DNA from 3 places in the Thermosinus carboxydivorans Nor1 genome. Region 1 is predicted to be linked to each of the others. Evidence: riboswitches for the same ligand, from Rfam matches in the RefSeq annotation. Region 1 holds a riboswitch; each other region holds the start of a gene.
What was found. Region 1 has a riboswitch for thiamine pyrophosphate ahead of thiS (sulfur carrier protein ThiS). Riboswitches for the same ligand answer to the same signal wherever they lie in the genome.
Positions count from the first base shown of each region.

Region 1 (7,758 bases):
CCTTATCGCCGCTCAGCGTAACGACGTTCGGCTGGGAGAGGACTTTGGCCGCCCCGCTTTTTACCAGGGCCGACAGTTGGGCATTGATGTCCGCATACCCACCAAGGTCGCCGAAGACATCCCCAACCTTAGAATTTAGCGCCGACTGGCCAAAAATAAATGTCCCGGGCGTGTCCGCGCTATTGCCCCACTTGATGCCCAGCTCTTTGATTTTCTGCCGATTAATCTCAATAACTTTCGCCTCGATTTTGACCTGTACCGGCCGCAATACTTCAAGGAGGCTCACAACTTTGTCACCGTAAACGGCGGCCAGTTTTTCCGCCCGGGCCTTTTGCTGCTGAGTATCGACAGCCCCTTCGAGGATGACAGTCCGGTTAACTTTGCTGACACGGATACCGTCATAGCCGAGGATGCTCTTGATTTCTCCCGCCACCTTCGCGTCATCGACGCCAACTTCTACCTCGTAGGTAGCACGCCCAGCCTCCGTCCAAACATGCATTGTCGTAAGGCCGGGTGCCTTGCCGACCACCAACACTTCCGTCCCGGACACGACTAGCACGTCGGCGATTTCCGGGTTAGCCACCGCCACCCGCTGCACGCCGCTAAAGCCAAGGACCCGTGACTGATTGACCGCTACGGTAAGGATGTCATTAGCCAGGGCGGTCGCCGCCATAAGCATTATGCAAATGCCTATTACTATTGCTGCGTAAAACCTGCTCTTGCCCATATATGTAACCTCGCTTTAGACGCCAGTTTACTGGACGGGTATTGTTTCCACCTTGGTGCCGCGAATAAGCTGGATCCCCTTGCCCTGACCGTCATCCGGCTGCCGGCTGGCAGGCGGTGCCGGCGGCGCCTTGTCGTCGGACTGCCCGTTCTGTACCGGTGAGGTATGGGCGCCGACAATATCTTTCGGCGTTACCGCATTGACAATGGTAATTCCAGTAGAGGGCATGTAGGGGCGCAGGGCCAGGCGCACCTTACCCTTGTCTTCGGCCAATGCCAACTGGGCCACTTCGTCGGGCGTCACGGCAAGCGTCACCGTCGCCGTCTTGATCGCCTCCTTTTTATCTTTGGCCCCGTCCGCCGCCCCTGCTTCCGCATCGCGGTTGGCCGCCAGCACTAAGACGTTCTGCAGAATGATTTGGCTGACATTGTCGCCCACCGTATTCTGGTCGAAGGTGGCGACAACATCGACATAGTCGCCTGGTTTGACGAAACCGGCCACACCGGTCACTTCGGTTACGGCAATGGTCACCGCCCGTTTGTCGGGAGGGATGATGCCGGTAAAGCCTGCCGACTTGCCTTGAATGACCAGCCGCCGCTCGGCGATTTGTTCGCCGGCCACAATATGCTCGCGGGCGATGGCGCCCACGGCCGTTTTGAGCTCGCGGACCGCGCCGGGTTGGACATATTCGGCCGGCACTTTAGCCGTAGCAACCATTTCCGCCGTGATTTTGGTCTTAGGCGGAATGTCCACTTTAGCCACAACAACGACTACACCCTCCTGAGGCGTCTTTTGCGTCGCTTCCTGCAGGTATTTATAGATAAGGCCGGTTGTTGCCAGACTGAGCACAAGGGCAATTGCCAGCACTCCTTTCGTGGACAATTTCATGCCTACCCCTCCCTGTTGCCTTCATTGTGCTTTCCATTTAAAACCACCGTTCTTGCCATTTTCATTTTTATTATAGCCGAAAGCCCCAGTTCACTCATCGGACCACCGCCTTAAACTACCAGTAGCGCCGGTCTCTATTTTTTAGGACTACGGGCCTAGCACCGGCCGATCAAAGCCACTTTTTCCGGCGAAAATACACGACGAGCCAGCCCCCAACCAGCGCCATCAGGCCGAGCACCGCCGGATAGCCCCACCGCCACTTAAGCTCGGGCATATACTCAAAGTTCATGCCGTATACGCCGGCGATAAAGGTTAGCGGAATAAAGACGGTAGAAATGAGGGTCAGGAATTTCATAATTTCGCTCAGGCGGTTATTTATACTGGAAAGATAGATATCGAGCATGCCTGACAGAATGTCGCGATAAGTTTCTATTGTCTCCAGTACTTGTACCGTATGGTCGTACACGTCGCGCATATAGACAAGGGTACTGTCCTGAAACAGCGCCGAATCGCCACGATCGATGGCGCCAATTACCTCCCGCAGTGGCCACAGGCTGCGGCGCAGGTGCAGCAGCCTATTTTTCAGCTTATGGATCTCGTCAAGCACCTTAGGACCTGGATCATGGGCGAGCGCGTCCTCTAGCGCCTCAATGCGCTCGTCCAGTTCTTCGAGCAGCACAAAATAATGGTCAACTACCGTATCAATCAGGGCATAGGCGAGATAGTCGGCACCGACCTTGCGAATGCGGCCTTTGCCGCTTTTAATGCGTTCCCGCACCGGACGAAAGATGTCATTGTCGCTTTCCTGGAAAGTAATTACATAGTTCTTGCCAAGAATGACGCTGATCTGCTCCACGCCAAAGGCCCCGCCGGCCGTAGCGCTGGCGCCGTCCAGCGCCAGCGCTTTAAGCACGATAAATAGATAATGGTCATAGTCCTCGAGTTTGGGGCGGTGATCGATATTAAGGATATCCTCCAGCACCAACGGATGAATGGCAAACCGGCGGCCGATCTCCTCCACCACCGCCGCGCTGGCGCCGCGCACGTCAAGCCAGGTTACGGCCGGCGCCGGTCGCAGGGGAAAAACATCGCCCACGGCGCCAATCTCCTGTTCATTTACACCGGCCTCGTCATAAGCGGTTACCCACAGCCGCGGCTGAGCCGAACGGTCATCGCCGCCGCAAAGCGTCCCTGGCGGTAGTCCGATACGGGCAGCAGCCCGTTTGCGTTTCTTTTGCATACGCTTCGCTCCTTATCCAATTATTCTATGTATGGTGCGCTGTCCTTACCGAATATTAGCAAAAACAGGACCGCTGACAAATCCCATTGGCTAGGGGTTGTCGGACAGTCCTGTTTGGTCATGTTTAGCTATAAATATTATATGGCCGCTAAATAATCGTGATGCCGCTGTCGTGATCAACAAAAAAGTATGAAACTTATGGTCGCATGTCTATTTTGCCCCGCGGGGCAGCCAACTATTTGTTTTCAAGCCATTCCGTGTGGAAAATGCCGGGCTTGTCGGTGCGTTCATAAGTATGGGCGCCGAAATAGTCGCGCTGGGCTTGGATGAGGTTGGCCGGCAGCACGGCGCGGCGATAACTGTCATAGTAGTCGAGCGAAGCGCTGAAAGCCGGTGTAGGGATGCCAAGCTCCTTGCAGGTTTTGACCACCAGCCGCCAATTAGCCTGCGCATTGCCCAGAACCGACCGGAAAAAGGGATCGATGAGCAGATTGGGAAGCTCGGGATCGCGCCGGTATGCCTCCTTGATCCGATCCAGGAACCGGGCCCGGATGATGCATCCGCCCCGCCACAGCAGGGCCACTTCCCCCAAATCCAAGTCCCACTGATATTCGGCGCTGGCCGCCTTAAGGAGGGCAAAGCCCTGGGCGTAGGAGCAGATTTTGGAGGCGTACAGCGCGTCATGAATGGCCTGGATAAATTCGTCCCGGCCACCGGTATAGCGGCCGTCCGGCCCGGTAAGAACCTTGGCGGCCGCCACTCGCTCTTCCTTGTAGGCCGACATGCAGCGAGCAAAAACGGCTTCAGTGATGGTCGGGGTGGGCACGCCAAGATCAAGAGCGCTCTGCGACGTCCATTTACCGGTCCCCTTCTGCCCGGCCTTGTCGAGAATGACTTCCACCAGCGGCAGGCCGGTCGCCTCGTCGTATTTCGTGAAAATATCGCGGGTAATCTCAATCAGGTAGGAATCCAGATCCCCCTCGTTCCACTTGGCAAAAACGCGGTGCAGCTCGTCGGCCGACAGGCCGAGGGCGTTCTTCATGATATAATAGGCCTCGCTGATAAGCTGCATGTCGCCATATTCGATGCCGTTATGCACCATTTTGACATAGTGCCCGGCGCCGTCCGGGCCGACATACGCACAACACGGCCCGTCCGCCACCTGAGCGGCAATGCGAGTAAAGATGGGGGCCACTTCCTCATAAGCGTCCCGGTCGCCGCCCGGCATCAGGCTGGGCCCTTTCAGCGCCCCTTCTTCGCCGCCGGATACCCCCATGCCGATAAAGCGGATGCCTTTGGCGGCAAGTTCGCGCCAACGGCGCCGCGTATCTTCAAAGTAGGAGTTGCCGCCGTCAATGATAATATCGCCCGGCTCTAGATAAGGCAGCAGTTCGCCGATCATATCGTCCACCGGCTTGCCGGCTTTGACCATGAGCATGACTTTCCGCGGGCGGCTTAGCATGGCCGCCAGCTCAGCCACCGAATGGGCGCCGCCGATGGCGAAGCCTTTGCCGCGGCCGACCACAAAGTCGTCCACTTTGCTGACCGTCCGGTTGTACACGGCTACGGCAAAGCCTTTGCCGGCCATATTAAGAACCAGATTTTCCCCCATAACCGCCAGGCCGATGAGGCCAATATCATATTGTTTTTCCATTAATGACCCTCCAGCGCAAAATTCTCCACGGCTCACAAATTCGCTTAAGGCCTAGCATTTCCCTTTTGCGGAAATAAATATAATATAAGCGCTCCAAAAGTCACGCAAGCGTAGCCCTTTACGTACTTCGCGCACATACCCTGAAAACCGGCAACTTCAAAATGGGGAATATAGAGAACCGCAGAGGACACGGAGATAAAATTTTATTAAAATTAATTAAAACCCCAAGTGCGATGTATATCGCACTCTCCGTGCGCTCCGCGGTTCAATCCCGGTTTTCCTGGCTTGTGGTGCAATTTATTGGCATGAATATCTCTGCGGTTCTCCCCCCTGTCCCCTTTCCCCCTCCACTTTTCACCATCCGATTTTCAATTTGTTTTGACAATTCGTCGTTTTAGGTATAAAATGGTAATAGGAATTAATTGGCAGCTGTTGCAATAAAATGAATAGTGTAACGAGGGAGCCCATGTTATGGGCTGAGAGTGGGCTAGTAAGCACCTGACCTCTTGACCTGATCGGGGTAATGCCCGCGTAGGGAGGTATTTAAGCGCACCTAACCTAACCGGGTGCGCTTTTTATATTTAGATTAAGGGGGGAACGGTTTGAAAGTCCTGATAAACGGCAATCCGGTCGACTTGCCGGAAGGCATGACGCTGGCCGAGCTGGTGGCCCACAAGGCATTAAATCCGGCAACTATTATTACCGAACTTAATTTCGCCATTATCCCCAAAGACCGCTGGCCCGAAACAGCATTAAAAGAAAATGACCGCTTAGAAATCGTCACTTTTGTAGGGGGAGGCTAAACCAATGGCAGATGTATTGAAAATTGGCGACAAAGAACTTACCAGCCGTCTCTTTTTAGGCACCGGTAAATTCGCGTCCAACAAATTGATCCCCGAGGCCGTCGCGGCTTCAGGGGCACAAGTGGTGACCGTGGCGCTGCGGCGTGTCGATCTGGACAGCAGCGACGAAAACATTCTTAACTACATCCCGAAAAACTGTATTTTAATGCCCAACACTTCCGGCGCCAGGAACGCCGAAGAAGCCGTCCGGATCGCCCGCTTGGCCAGAGCCGCCGGCTGCGGCAACTGGGTCAAGATTGAAGTAATCTCCGATAACCGTTATTTACTGCCAGATAACTATGAGACAATTAAGGCTACCGAAATTTTAGCGGCCGAAGGGTTTGTCGTACTGCCCTATATGAGCCCCGACTTAATGGCGGCGAAAAGACTAGCCGAAGCCGGGGCGGCGGCCGTAATGCCGCTGGGGGCGCCGATCGGCAGCAACCGTGGGTTAAAGACAAAAGAGCTGATCCGGATTTTAATCGAAGAAATACCTTTGCCGATCATTGTCGACGCCGGCATCGGCCGGCCGTCGGAAGCAGCCGAGGCAATGGAGCTGGGCGCGGCGGCGGTCTTGGTGAATACCGCTATTGCAACCGCGGCCGACCCGGTAGCCATGGCGAAGGCTTTTGGCCTGGCTGTCGCCGCCGGACGCACCGCCTATTTGGCCGGTCCGGGCGCTGTCCAGCAGTATGCCAGCGCCTCGTCGCCTTTGACCGGCTTCCTCCGCGAATAACCTATGAAACGAGGTCGGTAAAATGGGCACTTTTTACGACGTTATCGAAGACTATCGGCACTTTGATTTTGCCGCCTATTTTGCGAAAGTTACCGATAGTGACGTGCGGCGCATCTTGAGGCAAGACCGGCTCAGCGCCCTCGATTTTTTGACCTTGCTGTCACCGCAGGCCGAAGCCTATTTAGAGGAAATGGCCCAAAAGGCCCACCGCTTGACCGTTCAGCATTTCGGCCGGACAATGCTGCTTTATACGCCTTTGTATTTGGCCAACTATTGCGTTAATCAGTGCGTTTATTGCGGCTTCCAGCTTAAAAATAAGCTAGAGCGGAAAAAACTCACCTTGGCGGAAGTTGAACAGGAAGCCCAGCTTATCGCCGCTACCGGCTTAAAACACATTCTCATTCTTACGGGCGAATCCCGGCAGCATTCACCGGTTTCCTACATTAAAGACTGCGTTAACATACTGAAAAAATACTTTTCTTCCATCAGCATTGAAATCTACCCGCTGACCCAGGAAGAATACGCCGAATTAATCGGCGCCGGTGTGGACGGGCTGACGATTTATCAAGAAGTGTACAACGAAGAGGTTTATGCCGAAATGCACCCCGCCGGCCCGAAACGCAATTACCGGTTTCGGTTGGAAGCACCGGAGCGGGCCTGCCAGGCGGGGATGCGGACGGTAAACATCGGCGCCTTGCTCGGCCTTAACGACTGGCGGCAAGAAGCATTCTTCACCGGCCTGCATGCCGATTACCTGCAGCGCAGGTTTCCCGACGTAGAAGTAAGCATTTCGCCGCCCCGGATGCGGCCGCACCTCGGCGGCTTTCCGCCCCGGGTCGTGGTGAGTGACCAAAACCTGGTACAATATGTCCTGGCCTTTCGCCTATTTATGCCGCGCAGCGGCATTACCCTGTCAACCAGGGAGAATGGGCGCTTGCGGGATGCGATGGTAAGGCTGGGCGTGACCAAAATGTCCGCTGGCTCCTGCACCGCCGTCGGCGGTCGCTCAGACCAGGAAGCCGTCGGGCAGTTCCAAATTTCCGATGAACGTACGGTGGCGGAAGTGGCAGCAATGCTGTATGCCCAAGGGTATCAGCCGGTATATAAAGATTGGCAGGCGCTGTAACGCTGCGTCTGCCGGGAATAGGAGCAAGCCGCATGAATACTTTTGAACAAGGATTACTGCGTTATTTTACGGCCGGCATGCTGGCCAAAATCCAGTCTGTTAAAATCGGTATTGCCGGCGCCGGCGGCCTGGGGTCAAATTGCGCCCAGCTGCTGGTGCGGTCTGGTTTTAAGAAGTTCAAAATTGTCGATTTTGACTGTGTTGACTACAGCAACCTCAACCGGCAGTTTTACTTTCTCCACCAGGTTGCCAAGCCGAAGGCGCAAATGCTGCGGGAGAACTTGCGGCAGATTAACCCTGATGTCGAAATAGATATAGTCCAGGCCAAAATAGACGAAAATAATATTAACGGACTGTTCGGAGACTGCGACGTTGTCGTCGAGGCCGTCGACCGGGCGGAATACAAGAAAATGATTGTCGAGCATTATCTGTCGTCCGGGAAACTCTTGGTCGCCGCGTCCGGGCTGGCCGGTTGGGGCGATAGCGACCGCATTCGCGTCCACAAAATTAAAGATAATTTTTACTTGGTAGGCGATCTGACGACC
Region 1 covers NZ_AAWL01000005.1:114,478-122,235, reverse strand. Annotated here, with positions in the region: gene TCARDRAFT_RS05520 (type II and III secretion system protein family protein) at 1-727, opposite strand, end outside; gene cpaB (Flp pilus assembly protein CpaB) at 755-1,615, opposite strand; gene corA (magnesium/cobalt transporter CorA) at 1,785-2,855, opposite strand; gene gnd (decarboxylating NADP(+)-dependent phosphogluconate dehydrogenase) at 3,091-4,509, opposite strand; TPP riboswitch at 4,956-5,064, shown strand; gene thiS (sulfur carrier protein ThiS) at 5,112-5,312, shown strand; gene TCARDRAFT_RS05495 (thiazole synthase) at 5,317-6,087, shown strand; gene thiH (2-iminoacetate synthase ThiH) at 6,110-7,213, shown strand; gene thiF (sulfur carrier protein ThiS adenylyltransferase ThiF) at 7,246-7,758, shown strand, end outside.

Region 2 (7,758 bases), on a different contig from region 1:
AAACCTTTACTGATTTTGAATTTATAATTATTGACGACGGTTCCAGTGATAATAGTTTAAAGATAATTGAAGCTTACAATGACGCCCGCATTGTACTCATTCGCCATGAAAAGAATATGGGGCTAGTCGCTTCTCTCAACAAAGGGATTGATGCCGCCCAAGGAACGTATATTGCGGTAATGCACGGTGATGGCATTAGCAAACCGGAGCGATTAGCCCGGCAAGTAGAATTTATGGATTGCCATCCGAACATCGCTGTATGCGGGAGCTGGGTAGAAACATTTGGCGAATGTGCTAAGACCGTTTGGGGTTATCCCATTGACCCGGGGTTAGCCAAGTGTTCATTGTTATTTCGCAATATCATCGCCCATCCTTCTGTGCTTATGCGGAGAAATATTCTCATATCAGAAGGAATGCGCTATTTAGACCTTTACCCCCATGCCGAAGATTACGCGTTATGGGTAACAATCGCTAAAAAATATGATATTACCAACCTACCGCAAGTACTGCTTAAGCACCGGATTACCAGTAAATTCAAGCAGCAGCAATTAGCGGCAACGGCCAAAATACAGCTAGAGCAAATTAACGCCCTAGGCATCACGCCAACAGAACAAGAATATTCACTGCATCAAGCCATCAGCCTGGGTAAATTCCCTAAGAGCGACGCTTTTTTCGAAGCGGTATTGCTGTGGTTTACAAAACTAAAACACGCTAACCTGACCCGCGGTTACTATCCAGAGCCGGCTTTTACCTATGTTCTACGTCAATATCTGGCGGTTGTCTGCAAAGCAACAAAGGCCAATGGCTGCGAAAATGCTTTACAGTATCTTTAGCAAGCTAAGAAGTCCCTGGTCGTGCAACCAGCACGCCCAAGGACTTCTGTTTTTTTTATAGAAACCGCCTTTATCGCCACAACAGTCCCCCGTTCGCGTACATGATAATTGAAAAACTCCTTCGCTTGCTCCCCCATTAAGGATCCAGTTCCCCCTTTGTATTCTGGCACCTTGATACTCATAAGCATTATTGTTTATGGTCGTCGACTGACTTATCTGAATTTTTAGCGTTTCTTCGGCAATGGTCTCTGGTACTTACTTGCCTGTTCCCGCTCCGGCGACCGGAAAATGCCTTGAACCATTTAGAGGATAACTTATATAATGTTCCATAGAGGTGTATAAAAATGGCCAAACGGATAGCAATCGTCGATGACGATAAGAAAATCGTTGCCCTTCTTAAAACCTATTTTGAAAAAGAAGGTTTTGTCGTGTATGAAGCACATGATGGGGCCGAAGGCTTGCGACTCATCCAAGATAAAACACCGGATATCGCGGTACTGGATGTAATGCTTCCGCAGCTGGACGGTTTTGAAATATGCAGGAAGCTACGAAAAGAAGGCAATATACCGATAATCATGCTTACGGCAAGGGACGAAGAAACCGATAAGTTGATTGGCCTTGAACTAGGCGCCGACGATTATGTGGTAAAACCGTTCAGCCCCAGAGAAGTGGTAGCCAGAGTGAAGGCTATTCTGCGACGGTCCGGCAAAGGAACAGAAGACACTAGCGACGTCATAACTGCCGGCAGGCTCGCGATTGATAGAACCAGACATGTGGTAAAAATCGACGATATTCCGTTAGAGCTAACGCCCACAGAATTCAAGCTCCTTGCCCTGCTCGCCAGCAATCCCGAGAGGGTTTTTTCCCGCCTTCAGATTATTGAGCATATACAAGGCTACTCGTTTGAAGGGTACGAAAGAACGGTGGATGCGCACGTGAAAAATTTGCGGCGAAAACTCGGCGATGCCCAGTATATCCAAACAGTCTACGGGATTGGCTATAAGTTCCTGCCGGCGGAGGCAGAAAAATGAGTGTTACTAAGAGAATAACCGGTCTTGTGTTCCTCCTCCTTGCCGTAACTGTAGGAGTAATGATATGGCTGACTGACTGGCAGATGACAACGCATTTCCAAGCCTATGTCACTGCCGTGGGCGCCGCCGACCACGAACACATGATGGGCATGTACGGCGTGCACGAGCTGGCTTATCTGTCGTCGGTTCACAGGGGACTAGCCTGGGTAGGCGCCGGTATGCTCATTGTCGGATTGGCTGCCAGTTACGTCCTTGCCAGGGGAATTTCGGAACCGCTCAGGCGGCTCTGCTTCGCTGTGGCGGAAATCCAAGAAGGAAAGTACGGCCAGAAGGTAGAGATCACCACCGGCGGCGAATTGGCAAGTCTGGCCGAGGCTTTCAATAGCATGAGCGACCGGCTGGCCACCAACGAAAAACTGCGCAAACGTCTGCTCGCCGACATCGCCCATGAACTGAGAACCCCGATTACCATAATCCAAGGCAACCTGGAGGGAATGATTGACGGCATCATCGAACCGAATAAAGCACAACTTATTTCGCTATATGAGGAAGCGGTCCACCTTAGCCGGCTGATTAAGGATTTGCGGGATCTCTCGCTGGCCAATGCCGGACATCTGCCGCTGGAAAAAACCAAAGTATCCCTCCTGCAATTGGCAGGCAGAAGCATTGCACTGCTTAACCCTATTGCCGAAGAAAAAGGAATATTGCTCTCTTATTCAGGTTCAGACGCTATCGTCGAAGCTGACCCAGGCCGGACGACGCAGATTATCCAGAACTTATTGTCCAATGCGCTGCGCTACGCGCGAACCCGCGTAACGGTGACCGTAACGGAAGAAGACGAGTGGGCAGAAGTAGCGGTAGCCGATGATGGCCCGGGCATACCGCCGGAACATCTTCCGCACATTTTTGATCAATTTTATCGGATCGATGAAGCACGTGACCGGCAAAGCGGCGGCTCCGGCATTGGCCTCGCAATCGTAAAAAGCCTGGTAGAAGCGCACGGCGGCACAGTGAGCGTCCATAGCGTCCCAGGCGAAGGCACTACCTTTATGGTGCGGTTTAAGAAGTTGTCCGCCTGTTAATGCTGCAAACTAACAATGCAAAAGTATTCATAACATTTGTAAAAATATTGCAACCACAGGCGAAAAATTCGGGAAGGAGTTGGCAGCCATGACGCGACGGATGCAAAAGATTTTGGTTATTGAAGACTCTAATATCATCCGCATGGAAGTCAAGTTAATTCTTGAAAAGCACGGATTTACCGTTTTGGAACTAAACAATGCGGAAGATTTACTTAAACACATATGGCGTTACTATGATGTCGATCTCTTAATTCTCGATATAACTTTGCCGGGAATGGACGGGTTAACTGCGCTCCAGCAGCTGCAGCACGATCAACATTTTGCTTACATACCGGTTATCATTTTGACCGGTCTTTCCGACCGGGATACAGTCCGCCGGGCCATTGCCGCCGGTGCTGTAAATTACATAAAAAAGCCTTTTGCCCGAGAAGAACTGCTTGAGCGCGTACAGCACGCATTAGGAATTTCCCCGCTGGAACAAAACCAGCCTCCCTTAGCAATCGAAGATGTAGTTCGCCTGGAGATTAACCGGGCGCGCAGAGCAAAAACAAAGATTACCCTCCTCGGGTTATACTTGCCGCCTAAATTGCGGTCCATTGACAATTCACCACAACTTTTTGCCGCTAAAGACACGATTAAGTCATTGATCCGGGAGATAGACTCGGTCTTTTTAACCGAGCAACGTAATTTATTGCTTATCTTGCCCTTTACCGGTGTAGAAGGCATAACCGTCGTACTAGATAAACTGAAAAGTCAGCTGCCCATGCTAAAAGATGAAGGCATTTTAACGGTTAGTGCTACCTATCCCGACGACGGGGAAACGGTCCACGATTTGCTGAACGTACTGGAGAAAAAACGCAGTAGCGCGTCAAACACCAGCCTTCCGGATTGACCAGCCCCATTAACCATAGACAAGTTAGCAACCATTCATACCATCCAGGCAGGTTCTTTTGAAAGCAGACGCGCTTTTTAGCAAAACCGCAAAGGGCTACGCGCGCGACAGTTGTCGCGCGAGATTAGTTCAAAAACTTACTTTTCATCGCTTGTGGTGCCAACTATTGGCATGATTATCTTCGCGGTTAAAAAAATATTCTTTCCTGATATAATAACAGAGGCCGGGAGAAAAAGCCCCCGACCTCTGCTTTTATTTTATGCACAAATCCTCGCCATTAAGAATTTTTTTCATATTCTTCATCGGGCACATTTTGCCGCACATGGTACAGGTATCCTCGTGTTCCGGTCTGGACGATTCCCGGTAGCGACGGGCCTTTTCCGGATCAAGGGCCAATTCGATCATGCGCGGGAAATCCACGTTCGCCCGGGCCTCACTCATCGCATTGTCCCAATCACGGGCTCCCGGAATGCCCTTCGCAATATCAGCGGCGTGAGCAGCAATCTTCGCCGCGATTATGCCTTCTTTCATGTCATCAAGATCAGGTAAGCGCAGGTGCTCAGCCGGCGTTACATAGCAGAGAAAATCAGCGCCGTGGGCCGCGGCGATCGCCCCGCCGATGGCGCTCGTAATGTGGTCATAGCCCGGAGCGATATCGGTAACGATCGGGCCTAGGACATAAAACGGAGCGCCATGGCACAGCCGTTTCTGCAGCATCATGTTTCCTGGTATTTCATTGATCGCCATGTGGCCAGGTCCTTCAATCATTACCTGAACGTTTTTCTCCCAAGCTCGTTTGGTTAACTCGCCCAGGACAATCAGTTCTTCGACCTGCGCAGCGTCGGTAGCGTCGTGAATAGAACCGGGGCGGCACGCGTCACCCAAACTTAGCGTAATATCGTACTTAACACAAATATCGAGCAGCCGGTCATAATATTCATAGAAGGGATTCTCTTGATTGTTCAGTTCCATCCAGGCAAAAAGCAGCGAGCCGCCCCGAGAAACAATATTGGTCAACCGTTTATTCCGTTTAACCCTTTCCGCCGTGGCCCGGTTGATCCCGCAGTGAATGGTCATAAAATCGACGCCGTCTTCCGCATGGGTCTCTACGACCTTAAAAAATTCGTCCACCGTTATGTCCTTGAGGTCCTTTTCTAACATCCCCACCGCATCATACATCGGAACGGTGCCAATCATCGCAGGTGACATCTCAACCAACTTTCGCCGAAATTCCCGGGTCTTGCCGTAGCAACTTAAGTCCATGATGGCTTCAGCCTTTAATTCAATTGCCTTTCTTGCTTTTTCCAGTTCCAGTTCAATATTGCAGCAATCCTTAGAAACGCCCAAATTTACATTGATTTTGGTCCGAAGCCCCGCGCCAATGCCTTCAGGATCTAAGTTGCGGTGATTTTTGTTCGCGGGAATTACCACTTGCCCGCTGGCTACCAGTTCTCGCAGCCGGTTTGGATCCATTTTTTCTTTAGCGGCGACGATTTTCATCTGCTCAGTTATTATCCCTTTTCGCGCCGCATCCATTTGGGTAGTGTACGTCACGTTAATCCCAACCTTCCTTATATTAGTGTAAAAAGAAAAAGCAAGCGCAGAAAAGCTTGCTTCGTATTGTTCGATGAAAGCTTCCCTACGGTGGTGCTAACCACATCAGGTTCCAAGGGTCAGACATGCCGTCTTCTCAGCCAACAGGCCCCCCCAGCTCTCTGTCTATTCATCTATTTACATTGTATTCCAGATTAGGAGTAATGTAAAGTATCCCTGTTTAATTCTTTATCCCCAGACTTTTTTGAAGGTACCAAGACGACCGGGATCCCCTCGCTCGCCATTAACCGGCCCCGCGCCCAAACCTGGTTGATGTTCAGATCAGAGGCAAGAACTACAAAGTCCGCGTCAGACCCACTTGGATGCTGCCTTTGTTAGGCCACTGCTTAAGAGCCTTGGCTACGTTGGCGGTGACTACCTGGATCGTCTCCGTCAGCGGCAACCCTTCCTCTTGGACCAGGTCGCGCAGGTTTGCCCGGAATGAGTCTTGATTAGCTACCATGCCAGAGCGCCATAAAAAATCTCATCCCTACGCATTGCGCAAGAATTAAGATTAAAGCTAAAATAAATTTATCGAGGTTTTAGCACAGCGGAGGTGCCGAGTGTATTGGTGCGTTTTTTTAACACTGAACAAGGCGTCTATACTTTGTTGACGATGACGGCAGTACTTTGGGGAGGTAACGCGGTAGCGGCCAAGTATACAGTTGGCGAGTTGCCGCCGGTTACGACCGCATTTTTACGCTTCGCCGCGGTCAGCGTCATTTTAATTGTTCTGGCGTTTTATATTGAAGGTAAAAAATGCCTGCCCCGCCGGGAACAGCTGCCTGGCATCATTGCCATGGGGCTAACCGGGATAGCCCTGTTTAATTTTTTAATTTATAGCGGCGTCAAATTATCGACGGCTACCAACATGAGCCTGCTAAACGCGGTAGGCCCGGTGACTACGGCCTGTCTGGCAGCGCTCCTGCTAAACGAACGCTTAACCTTGCGCCAGTTGGCAGGGGTAGCCATATCTTTTTTCGGGGTTATTATCGTAGTCGCCAAAGGCAGCCTGGCCGTGTTGACCGGGCTTAGCTTTAACATCGGCGACATTATGCTGGCGCTAGCGCAGGTGAGCTGGGCCGTTTACTCCGTCATCGGCCGCAAAGTAATGCGCACCATGTCAGCACTGGCGGCAACCGCCTGGGCGAGTGTAGTGGGCTCGCTCATCCTGTTCATAATTGCGCGCATGGAGGGATTTAACGGCACTATTGCCCTGAGTTTCTTCGGCTGGGTTAGTATGGCATACATGGTACTGGGAAGTGGCTGTTTAGCCTTTTTCTGGTGGAATCATGGAGTATCGGTTCTCGGTCCCCATCGGGCAGCGATATTTATGAATATCGTGCCGGTAGCGGGGACGATCTTGGCCGTCTTGTTGGTAAATGAAGCGGTTTCCTGGCAACAAATTGCCGGCGCTATGTTAATTATCGCCGGGGTTTATCTCACGACCCAGAGCTCTGATTAGTGGAGGAAAAAATAACCAAAGAGCGAACTATACCTTTAAAAACGCAACTAAGCGAAAGGGGTTATTACTATGGCAACCGTACAAACGAAATATCTAGGCGGGCTACGCACCGAGTCGGTACATCTCCAGTCCGGAAGCAAACTAATTACCGACGCCCCCACCGATTATCATGGCAAGGGGGAAGCATTTTCGCCTACTGACCTTCTGGCTACGGCTTATGGGGCCTGCGTGTTAACCATCATTGGCATTGCCGCGCAAACTCACGGCTTTAACATCGATGGCGCAGAGGTGCATACAACGAAAGTAATGGGAACCGATCCCCGCCGGATAGTAGAATTAATTACCGAAATTATTCTGCCCCATAATAATTACAGCGCCAAAGAACGAAAGATCATCGAGCTTGCGGCTAAGGAATGCCCGGTATACAACAGCCTCCACCCTGACATGAAGAAAACGGTGACATTCAAGTACCTTGGCTAACAACTGCCTTGCAAACTCGTTTACTATTGGCGCAGTTTCGTCGAAGTTTTAATTTTCAGATGCGAATTTGTTATTGACACATCCCGATCGGCATAGTATATTTATTGGCAAATAATATTTCTTGGCAATGAAGCCTTCGCACAACGCGAAGGCTTTTATGCTTAATAGGACAATGGCGTCCTAAGGCTTTGGCCTTAGGACGCCTTCCTGTTTTTCACGGCGAAAGGAGGAATACGGCAATAAAATGATTTCTACCATCCATGGAATACCTAATTAACTTAGCAGAAGGAAGGGATAAGGATGAAAAAGTTATGGACCATATTAAGTTTGTGTCTCCTAATGCTATCCATTTTTATGCCGGCGGCGTTTGCCGATGGCGCCA
Region 2 covers NZ_AAWL01000003.1:173,257-181,014, reverse strand. Annotated here, with positions in the region: gene TCARDRAFT_RS03795 (glycosyltransferase family 2 protein) at 1-833, shown strand, start outside; gene TCARDRAFT_RS03790 (response regulator transcription factor) at 1,178-1,864, shown strand; gene TCARDRAFT_RS03785 (sensor histidine kinase) at 1,861-2,946, shown strand; gene TCARDRAFT_RS03780 (response regulator) at 3,035-3,838, shown strand; gene thiC (phosphomethylpyrimidine synthase ThiC) at 4,091-5,392, opposite strand; TPP riboswitch at 5,458-5,557, opposite strand; gene TCARDRAFT_RS15440 (hypothetical protein) at 5,727-5,894, opposite strand; gene TCARDRAFT_RS03770 (DMT family transporter) at 6,003-6,896, shown strand; gene TCARDRAFT_RS03765 (OsmC family protein) at 6,966-7,376, shown strand; gene TCARDRAFT_RS03760 (ammonium transporter) at 7,677-7,758, shown strand, end outside.
Region 2: it holds a riboswitch for thiamine pyrophosphate, as region 1 does, so the genes downstream of both, thiC (phosphomethylpyrimidine synthase ThiC) here and thiS (sulfur carrier protein ThiS) in region 1, are expected to answer to the same signal.

Region 3 (7,758 bases), on a different contig from region 1:
CGGCCGGGGGCGAAACACTTCCTTTAACTAACGCCCAATAAGTGCGTTTAAGCGTCCGCGCGGCTAGTTGCTGTTCCAGAAGGAATTGGCTGTGGGCATCTTTGGCAAAGATTATGCAACCTGAAGTTTCCCGGTCGAGCCGGTGTACGGCGCGAATCGTACAGATGATTCCCCGCTGCTCGAGATGATATGCCAAATAATTGGCCAGTGTGCCGCTTGTTGTGCTGCCGGTAGGATGCACCAGCTGATATGCTGGCTTATTTATGACCAGCAAGTAATCGTCTTCGTAAAGTATTTCGACCGGTCCTTGCTCCGGCTGAACCCCGTAGGCACTATCACCGCTTATAAGGACCCGCAAAGTGTCATCCGCTTTTACCTTCTTCTGCAGGTAAACCGTTTTACCGTTGAGGAGGATGCCCTTGTGGCGGGTTAGTTTTTGGATTTGCCGCCCTGAGTACTGTAAGACCTGTTTTAAATAATTCTCAACCGTTAAGCCCGCATGTTCCCTGCTTACTTTGTACGTCTTGAATGATTTTGGTTTCAACCATTTTCCCTCCTGCCCATACCTGGCAAGCGACCGTTTCCCTCAGCATGCGGGGAAACGGTCGCTTGGTGTTTAATCAGGTATTCTTACAAGAAAGCGTAAGGTGGGACCGGTTTTTTGGGGCGGTTCTACCATTTCATAGCCGGCCTTCACTAATTCTTCCGGAACGGAAGTAAAACTTTGTGGGCAGTCGGCGAGAATTTCCACGACGGTTCCTTTCTCCAGCTTGCTAAGTGTTTCCAACGAAAACACTACGGGATAAGGTCAGGCCTCGCCGCGTAAGTCCAGTAAATATCTTTTATCTGGCATCTGGGGACCTCCTTAAAAGTATTCCTTTTTTTGATGTTTGATACCAATCAGCCCAGATATACAAGCTGAGGAGCATTATCAGCGTTAAGCCGATCGCTCCGGCCAATCCGAACTGCTTGGCCAAATCAATCCGTGGAAAGGGGGCAGCGAACAAAGGATATATGATTGGGTCCCAGGCAAGGGTAAGGAGCGTAGCGCCTATAATATTGCCCAGGCCTACGAACCAGAAGTGAATTTGCCCTTCCATTGCCCGGTACATCCAGCCTGTCTCACAGCCGCCGGCGATGACGATACCGATGCCAAACAAGAGACCGCCAAGGAGCGCACCCGGTCCGGCCCACCAGATAACATTCGGCTGCATGCCTTTGCTTAAAAATACGGCGGTAATCAGGGTTTGCACGGCGATTGCCCACACGAGAGCGTGAGCCGTGTTCGACCGACCGACCAGCCAAAGGTCACGGAAGGCGGAAGTAAAGCAGACTTGTCCTTTCTGAATGAGAAAGCCGAAGCAAAAGCCGAAAATGGACGCCAGTAGCAGCTTTTGCGGATAGGCGCCGGCGGCTTGGTTAACAAGGTAAAGGATAAATAAATAAAGCGAGGGCTAAGAAGCCGATATACGGCTGAAGACGATAGTATGCCTCATTTTCTTTGTTCTCACCGGCCTTGTGTACGGCTACCAGCTTAGGTTTTCCCGCCAGCCAGGGATGCATGCTAATTTTCAGGCCGAAATATGTTCCCATGATCGTGCCTAAGGTGAAAAGCCAGGTATGAAGCGAAAACTGGGGGATGCCGGTAAATAAGGCGGCTAAGTTGCAGCCCATGGCCATTCTGGTACCGAACCCGGCGATAATTCCGCCGATAAGCGCTTGGAGGATGCGTTTGCCGGTAGGAATTCTGATTTTAAAATTTTGCCCGAACAGGGCGCTGATAAAGGCGCCGACGAACATGCCGAGCACCAAAACGCCATCAATCCGGGTTAGCGGCGTGCCGGTAAAGTTGACCAATTTCAGGTAGCTGTAAGCAGTAGTATTAACGCCAATTAGCTGGAGAATATGTCCACCCCACCGGGTAAATTCGCCGGTTACCGCCCAAGCGATGCCGATAACCCCGAAATACAGCGCACTTAAAATGCCGAGCGCAATAATCGTCTGTTTTTGGTTCCAAAAACCGGTAATAATATTAGTATAATAGCGTTTTAGCAGCGAATTCATCCTGACGGCCCCTTTCATATAATATATTAAATCTATGACACTCATAAATTTTATTACAGTTTGCTGAAGTCGTCAAATCCCCCAAAATACCGCTTGCCAATCCCTGGAATTCATGCTACGATGGAGACAAAACAGAATATGTTTGGAGCTAGGGGAGCCGGGAGGCCGGCTGAGATACAGAACCGCTAATTTCTGTGACCCTTAAACCTGAACTGGGTAATGCCAGCGTAGGGAAGCTTAAACGATTGGTTTAAGGTCAGTAAAAGCGCATCCTTACGGGAGAGGCGCTTATTTTATTATGGGCGAGGTGGGCTAACCATGAAAAAAGCATTGACGATTGCCGGTTCGGATTCGTCCGGCGGTGCCGGTATCCAGGCCGATTTAAAGGCTTTTGCCGCCAACGGGGTTTTTGGCATGAGCGTTATTACGGCCGTAACGGCGCAAAATACCCAGGGTGTCTTTGCGGTTCAGGATATTGACCCGGCGGTTATCGCCAAACAGATCGAAGCCGTCTTTGAAGACATTGAAGTCGATGCGGTCAAAATTGGCATGGTTTCCCGGATTGAAACCATCGAGACGATTGCGGCCGGGCTCAAAAAGTACCGGGCCCGTAACGTTGTCGTCGACCCAGTGATGGTATCGAAAAGTGGGTATCATTTGCTCAACCCGGCGGCTGAGAGCAAACTGACCGCTTTGCTGTTGCCGCTGGCGACGGTAGTGACGCCCAATATTCCGGAAGCGGAAGTTATTACCGGCATGAAAATTACCAGTTTGCAGGATATGGAAGAAGCCGCCAAAATGATTCACTGCTTTGGGCCGCAAAATGTGTTGCTGAAAGGCGGCCACCGAACTGACGATGCCACCGACATTTTGTTTGACGGCAATACTTTTCGGTATTTTTCATCGCCGCGTATTGCCACCACGAATACTCATGGCACCGGCTGCACACTGTCGGCAGCCATTGCGGCCAACTTGGCCAGGGGGTATGCGGTGTACGACGCCGTAGCGCTGGCCAAGGAATATATCACTACCGCCATTGCGCACGCGCTAGCCATTGGCAAAGGCGTCGGCCCAACGCATCATTTTTATGATTTATATAAAAGAGCAGGGGTGTTTATTGATGAGTAACGGGCAAACTGACCTGTTGGCTAAAATCGCTGACATTCTTACCCGTGTAAAGCAGCAAAGACCGTTGGTCCACCATATCACCAACTATGTGACGGTTAATGATTGCGCCAATATCACGCTCGCGCTCGGCGCTTCGCCGGTTATGGCGAGCGATATTGCGGAAGTGGAGGAAATGGTTTCTCATGCCGCGGCGCTGGTGCTCAATATCGGTACATTGAGTTCTGAAGCGGTGACGGCGATGGTTGCCGCGGGCAAAAAGGCTAATAGCTTAGGGGTGCCGGTTATTTTCGATCCGGTGGGCGTAGGCGCCACCGCCTTGCGGACCGCAGCGGCCGAACAAATAATCCGCGAGGTGCGGCTGGCCGTTATCCGGGGCAATATGTCCGAGATTAAGGTATTAGCCGGTCTGAATACGGGCATAAAAGGAGTAGACTCAATCGCAGACGAGCAGGGCGGCGTACAGGCAGCCCAAAACCTTGCCAAGCAACTGGGGTGCACGGTGGCCATTACCGGTAAGACCGACATAGTGGTCCGCGGCGCCGACCTCTGTCTGATCAATAACGGGCACCCGCTGCTGACGGCGGTAACCGGCACGGGGTGTATGGCGACGTCCCTGATCGGGTGCTGCTGCGGCGCGACCGACGAATATTTTGCCGGGGCGGCGGCCGGTATTGCCGTTATGGGCATCGCCGGGGAACTAGCGCAGCGGGCCCTAAAACCCGAAGACGGGATCGGCACTTTCCGGATGCGCCTTTTTGATGCGGTGTTCACGATGACGCCGGCCATCATCCGTGAGTATGGCCGGATTGAATACCACGGCAGGGAGCGATAAGCGTGAGGCTGAAAAAACTGACGTTTACGGCCTTATTTATGGCTATTGGCGTTTTGTCCGCCCACGTGGTGTATATTCCGGTTGGTGTGGCCAAATGTTTTCCTGTCCAGCATGCCATCAACGTCTTATTAGCGGTGCTGCTGGGCACCCGCTATTCGGTCAGCGCCGCTTTCGGGATTTCGCTTTTGCGCAATATCCTTGGCACCGGTTCGCTCCTCGCCTTCCCCGGCAGCATGATCGGCGCGGCCCTGGCCGGAATTTTGTACCAAAGGACAGGGCATATCCTCGGTGCGGTGGTGGGCGAAGTCATCGGCACCGGCATCATCGGCGCCCTAGTGGCGTTCCCGGTGGCCAAATATCTTATTGGTTCTAAGGTTGGCGCGTTCTTCTTTGTTATTCCCTTTTTCGTTAGCACTGCTGGCGGTAGTATTATTGCCTATTTGTTGTACCATACGCCGGTAGTTAAATTTTTCCAAGAAAAACTGGGAAGCAGAGCGGCCTAGATAGGTGGTGTTGGCATGTTCCCAAAAAGCGGCTTGCTGCGCTGGTGGGGATGGTTGAAGGTGCTCAAAGATGATGCCGTAATCCTATATTTTGCCTGGAAACATCCCCAGACGCCTATTTTTATTAAAGGTATGCTTCTTACATTGCTTGTCTATGTCCTTAGCCCAGTGGACGTACTGCCTGATTACCTGCCGCTCTTTGGGATCGTTGATGACGCCGTATTAGTGCCGGCGGCAATACTTTACCTGACGAACCTTTTGCCGGGAGCAGTCCGGGCAGAATGTCAAAGGCAAAGTGAAAGCATGAAACGGCGGGCACTCCTGCTTCTCGGGGTGATTGTTCTGTTTGTAATCGGCTGGTTTACTCTAATCATCGTCGGGGTTAAATATTTGTTGTCGTTATAGTCCAAAAGCTGCCAGCCCGGCCGAAGAGCCGGAGCTGGCAGCTTTTTACTTATTCGTCGCGCCGATTGTGGTTGTTAATAACCTACTGCTTTTTGGCAGGCCTGTTGGTTTTCTGTTTGTGTCAATCTTTGACCAATGTAAAGGGCTAGATCAATTACCCGGCAGGAATAACCCCATTCGTTGTCGTACCAGGCTAAAATTTTGGCGGTCCGGTGGCCGACAATCATGGTGGAAAGCGCATCGACAATTGCCGAATGGCTGTTACCGAGGAAGTCAGCGGAGACAAGCGGTTCGTCGCAATACTCGATGATGCCTTTCATCGGACCGTTGGCCGCGCTGCACAGTGCATTATTGATATCTTCCACCGTAACATCGCAACTGAGTTCGACTACTAAGTCGGTTAGCGACACATTCGGAACCGGAACGCGAATTGCAATACCGTTCAACTTGCCTTTCAACTCGGGGATAACAAGGCCGATGGCTTTGGCGGCGCCGGTTGTCGTCGGAACGATTGATTGGACGCAGCTTCTGGCGCGGCGAGGATCTTTGTGGCTGTTATCAAGGCTGCGCTGGTCGGTAGTAAAGGCGTGAACGGTTGACATAAGACCAGTGACAATCCCAAAGTTATCGTTAATTACTTTGACGATCGGCGCTAAACAATTGGTAGTGCAGGACGCATTGGACACAATGTGATGAACTTCGGGAAGGTACGAGGTTTGGTTAACCCCCATGACAAACGTGGGGACATTATCTTTGGCCGGTGCGGTGATGATGACCTTTTTTGCTCCGTTCTTGAGATGGATTTCACAGTCTTTGCCGGAATTAAATTTGCCGGTGGCTTCGATGACGATGTCGACGCCCAGCTTGCCCCACGGCAAGTTGGCGGGGTTGCGGTCAGATATTACCTTGATGGGACGGCCGTCAATCACGATTTCGCTGTCGGTGGCCTCAACCGTGTTAGTAAGCTTGCCGTGGACCGAGTCGTATTTTAACAGGTGAGCCGACGCTTGGGGGCTGGACGTGCTGTTAATCGCGACAACTTCCATGTCTTTGTTGCGTAGCGCCGCTCTTACACACATTCGCCCTATGCGACCAAACCCGTTAATCCCTATCCTTATTGGCATCGTTCTTCCCCCTCTGTCAATAGTGCTAAAGCAAGAAATACAGAAATATGATGAATAATACGTAATTAGTATAGCATATTTCGAATAAATAACAAACATAAATTCCCCTAAATATTATTGAATACGGCCTTATTTGGCTGTTTTTGCTTGGATTTGTATATTTTTCTAAAGGGAAATTGGTAAAAAAGTACCGGCCGCACGCATACCTTAACGTGCATAAATAGGTGACTGAAGCTATTTAACAAGTAATTCTGTCGGCCGAGCGAAGCGAGAGGAAAAATAAATAAGACCTTCAGCCCAAATGGATTATTTTGGCAGGAATTAACTTACCGCTTGCCGAAACACAAACTAGCTGCAATATCAGGGAGGGATAGGCGTGACTACATGCTCGGGGAAGATTTTGGTAAAAGCGTTTCGCTTTAACCCTGCCACCGACGCCGCCGGGCGGCTGGAAGAATACACGGTTGAAAGCAGCGAGCCCTTGTCTGTTATGGCACTACTTGCGAAAATTCATGACCTTGATCCCACCTTTGCCTGCCGGACGTCAACCTGTTTTAAAGGAAAATGCGGCTCTTGCCTGGTCAGGGTGAATGGCCAGGATGTGCTAGGCTGCACGACGCTGGTGCGGCCGGGCGAAACGGTGGTTGTCGAGCCCCATTCTCGCTTTAAGCTATTGCGCGATGTGGCGGTGGATTTTACGCAGCCGCTGCCGGCGGAACAAGATAAGGCAGAGGAGGGACAAAGATGAAGGTCAGCAAACAAATTGTAACAGATGTGCTAGTCATTGGCGGCGGCGCCGCCGGGATGAGGGCCGCCCTGGCGGCGGCTGAGGCGGGGTCAGCGGTACTGCTGGTCAATAAGGGACCGGTGGCCAGGTCGGGAATTACCCTGACGGCGGCCGGCGGCATGCAGGCGCCGTTCCATCCTGATGACAGTCCTGAGTTATTTTTTCAGGATACGGTTAAGTTCGGCTACGAGTTAGGGGACCAAAATCTCATCAAGGTTCTGGCCGAGGACGCCTGTGCCAGGGCGTTGGACGCTGAGCGCTTTGGTGCCCGGATTGTGCGGGACACAGCGGGAAATTTTGCCATCGGCCGGTTCCCAGGCCAGTGTCGGCCGCGTAATATCTTTTTCCAGGGTGGCGGCGTCGGCTTGGCGAGTGCCTTGGCCCGGGCCTGCCGTAACCATCCGCACATCGAGCTTAAGGACGACTTTTTTGTAACCGGACTGATTAAAGGAAGCGACGGGCAGCCGGCCGTAGCCGGCGCGGTCGGACTGGACCTGCGCACCGGGGAATTCACGCTGCTTAAGGCCAAGGCGGTTGTTTTGGCGACCGGCGGCTGTCAGTGGCTGTGGGAAGTCAATGACTGTCCTACTGATGCGACGGGCGACGGCATAATTTACGCCTACCGGGCCGGGGGCGAATTGGTGGACATGGAGATGGTGCTGTTTTATCCGTCAGTCATTGTTTGGCCGCCCTCGCTGAAAGGCGCCTTTGTCCATTACGAGTTTCTTGATGCCGCCATTTTGGACGGCAATGTTTATGATAAGGACGGTAATGCCGTCTTGCCCAAGCCCCTGCCTGTGCGGGACGAGGCGATGCGCTTGATGGCCCTGGCCATTCGCGAAGGGCGAGGAACAGCGCGGGGCGGGCTGCTATGGTATGTCGGCGACTCACCCAAAGGGGAGGAAGCTGTCCGCA
Region 3 covers NZ_AAWL01000007.1:15,123-22,880, forward strand. Annotated here, with positions in the region: gene TCARDRAFT_RS06515 (RluA family pseudouridine synthase) at 1-544, opposite strand, end outside; gene TCARDRAFT_RS06520 (sulfurtransferase TusA family protein) at 617-796, opposite strand; gene TCARDRAFT_RS15480 (YeeE/YedE thiosulfate transporter family protein) at 843-1,436, opposite strand; gene TCARDRAFT_RS15485 (YeeE/YedE thiosulfate transporter family protein) at 1,420-2,064, opposite strand; TPP riboswitch at 2,205-2,315, shown strand; gene thiD (bifunctional hydroxymethylpyrimidine kinase/phosphomethylpyrimidine kinase) at 2,383-3,192, shown strand; gene thiM (hydroxyethylthiazole kinase) at 3,185-4,024, shown strand; gene thiW (energy coupling factor transporter S component ThiW) at 4,027-4,527, shown strand; gene TCARDRAFT_RS06545 (YkvA family protein) at 4,543-4,932, shown strand; gene gap (type I glyceraldehyde-3-phosphate dehydrogenase) at 5,007-6,056, opposite strand; gene TCARDRAFT_RS06555 (2Fe-2S iron-sulfur cluster-binding protein) at 6,433-6,804, shown strand; gene TCARDRAFT_RS06560 (FAD-binding protein) at 6,801-7,758, shown strand, end outside.
Region 3: it holds a riboswitch for thiamine pyrophosphate, as region 1 does, so the genes downstream of both, thiD (bifunctional hydroxymethylpyrimidine kinase/phosphomethylpyrimidine kinase) here and thiS (sulfur carrier protein ThiS) in region 1, are expected to answer to the same signal.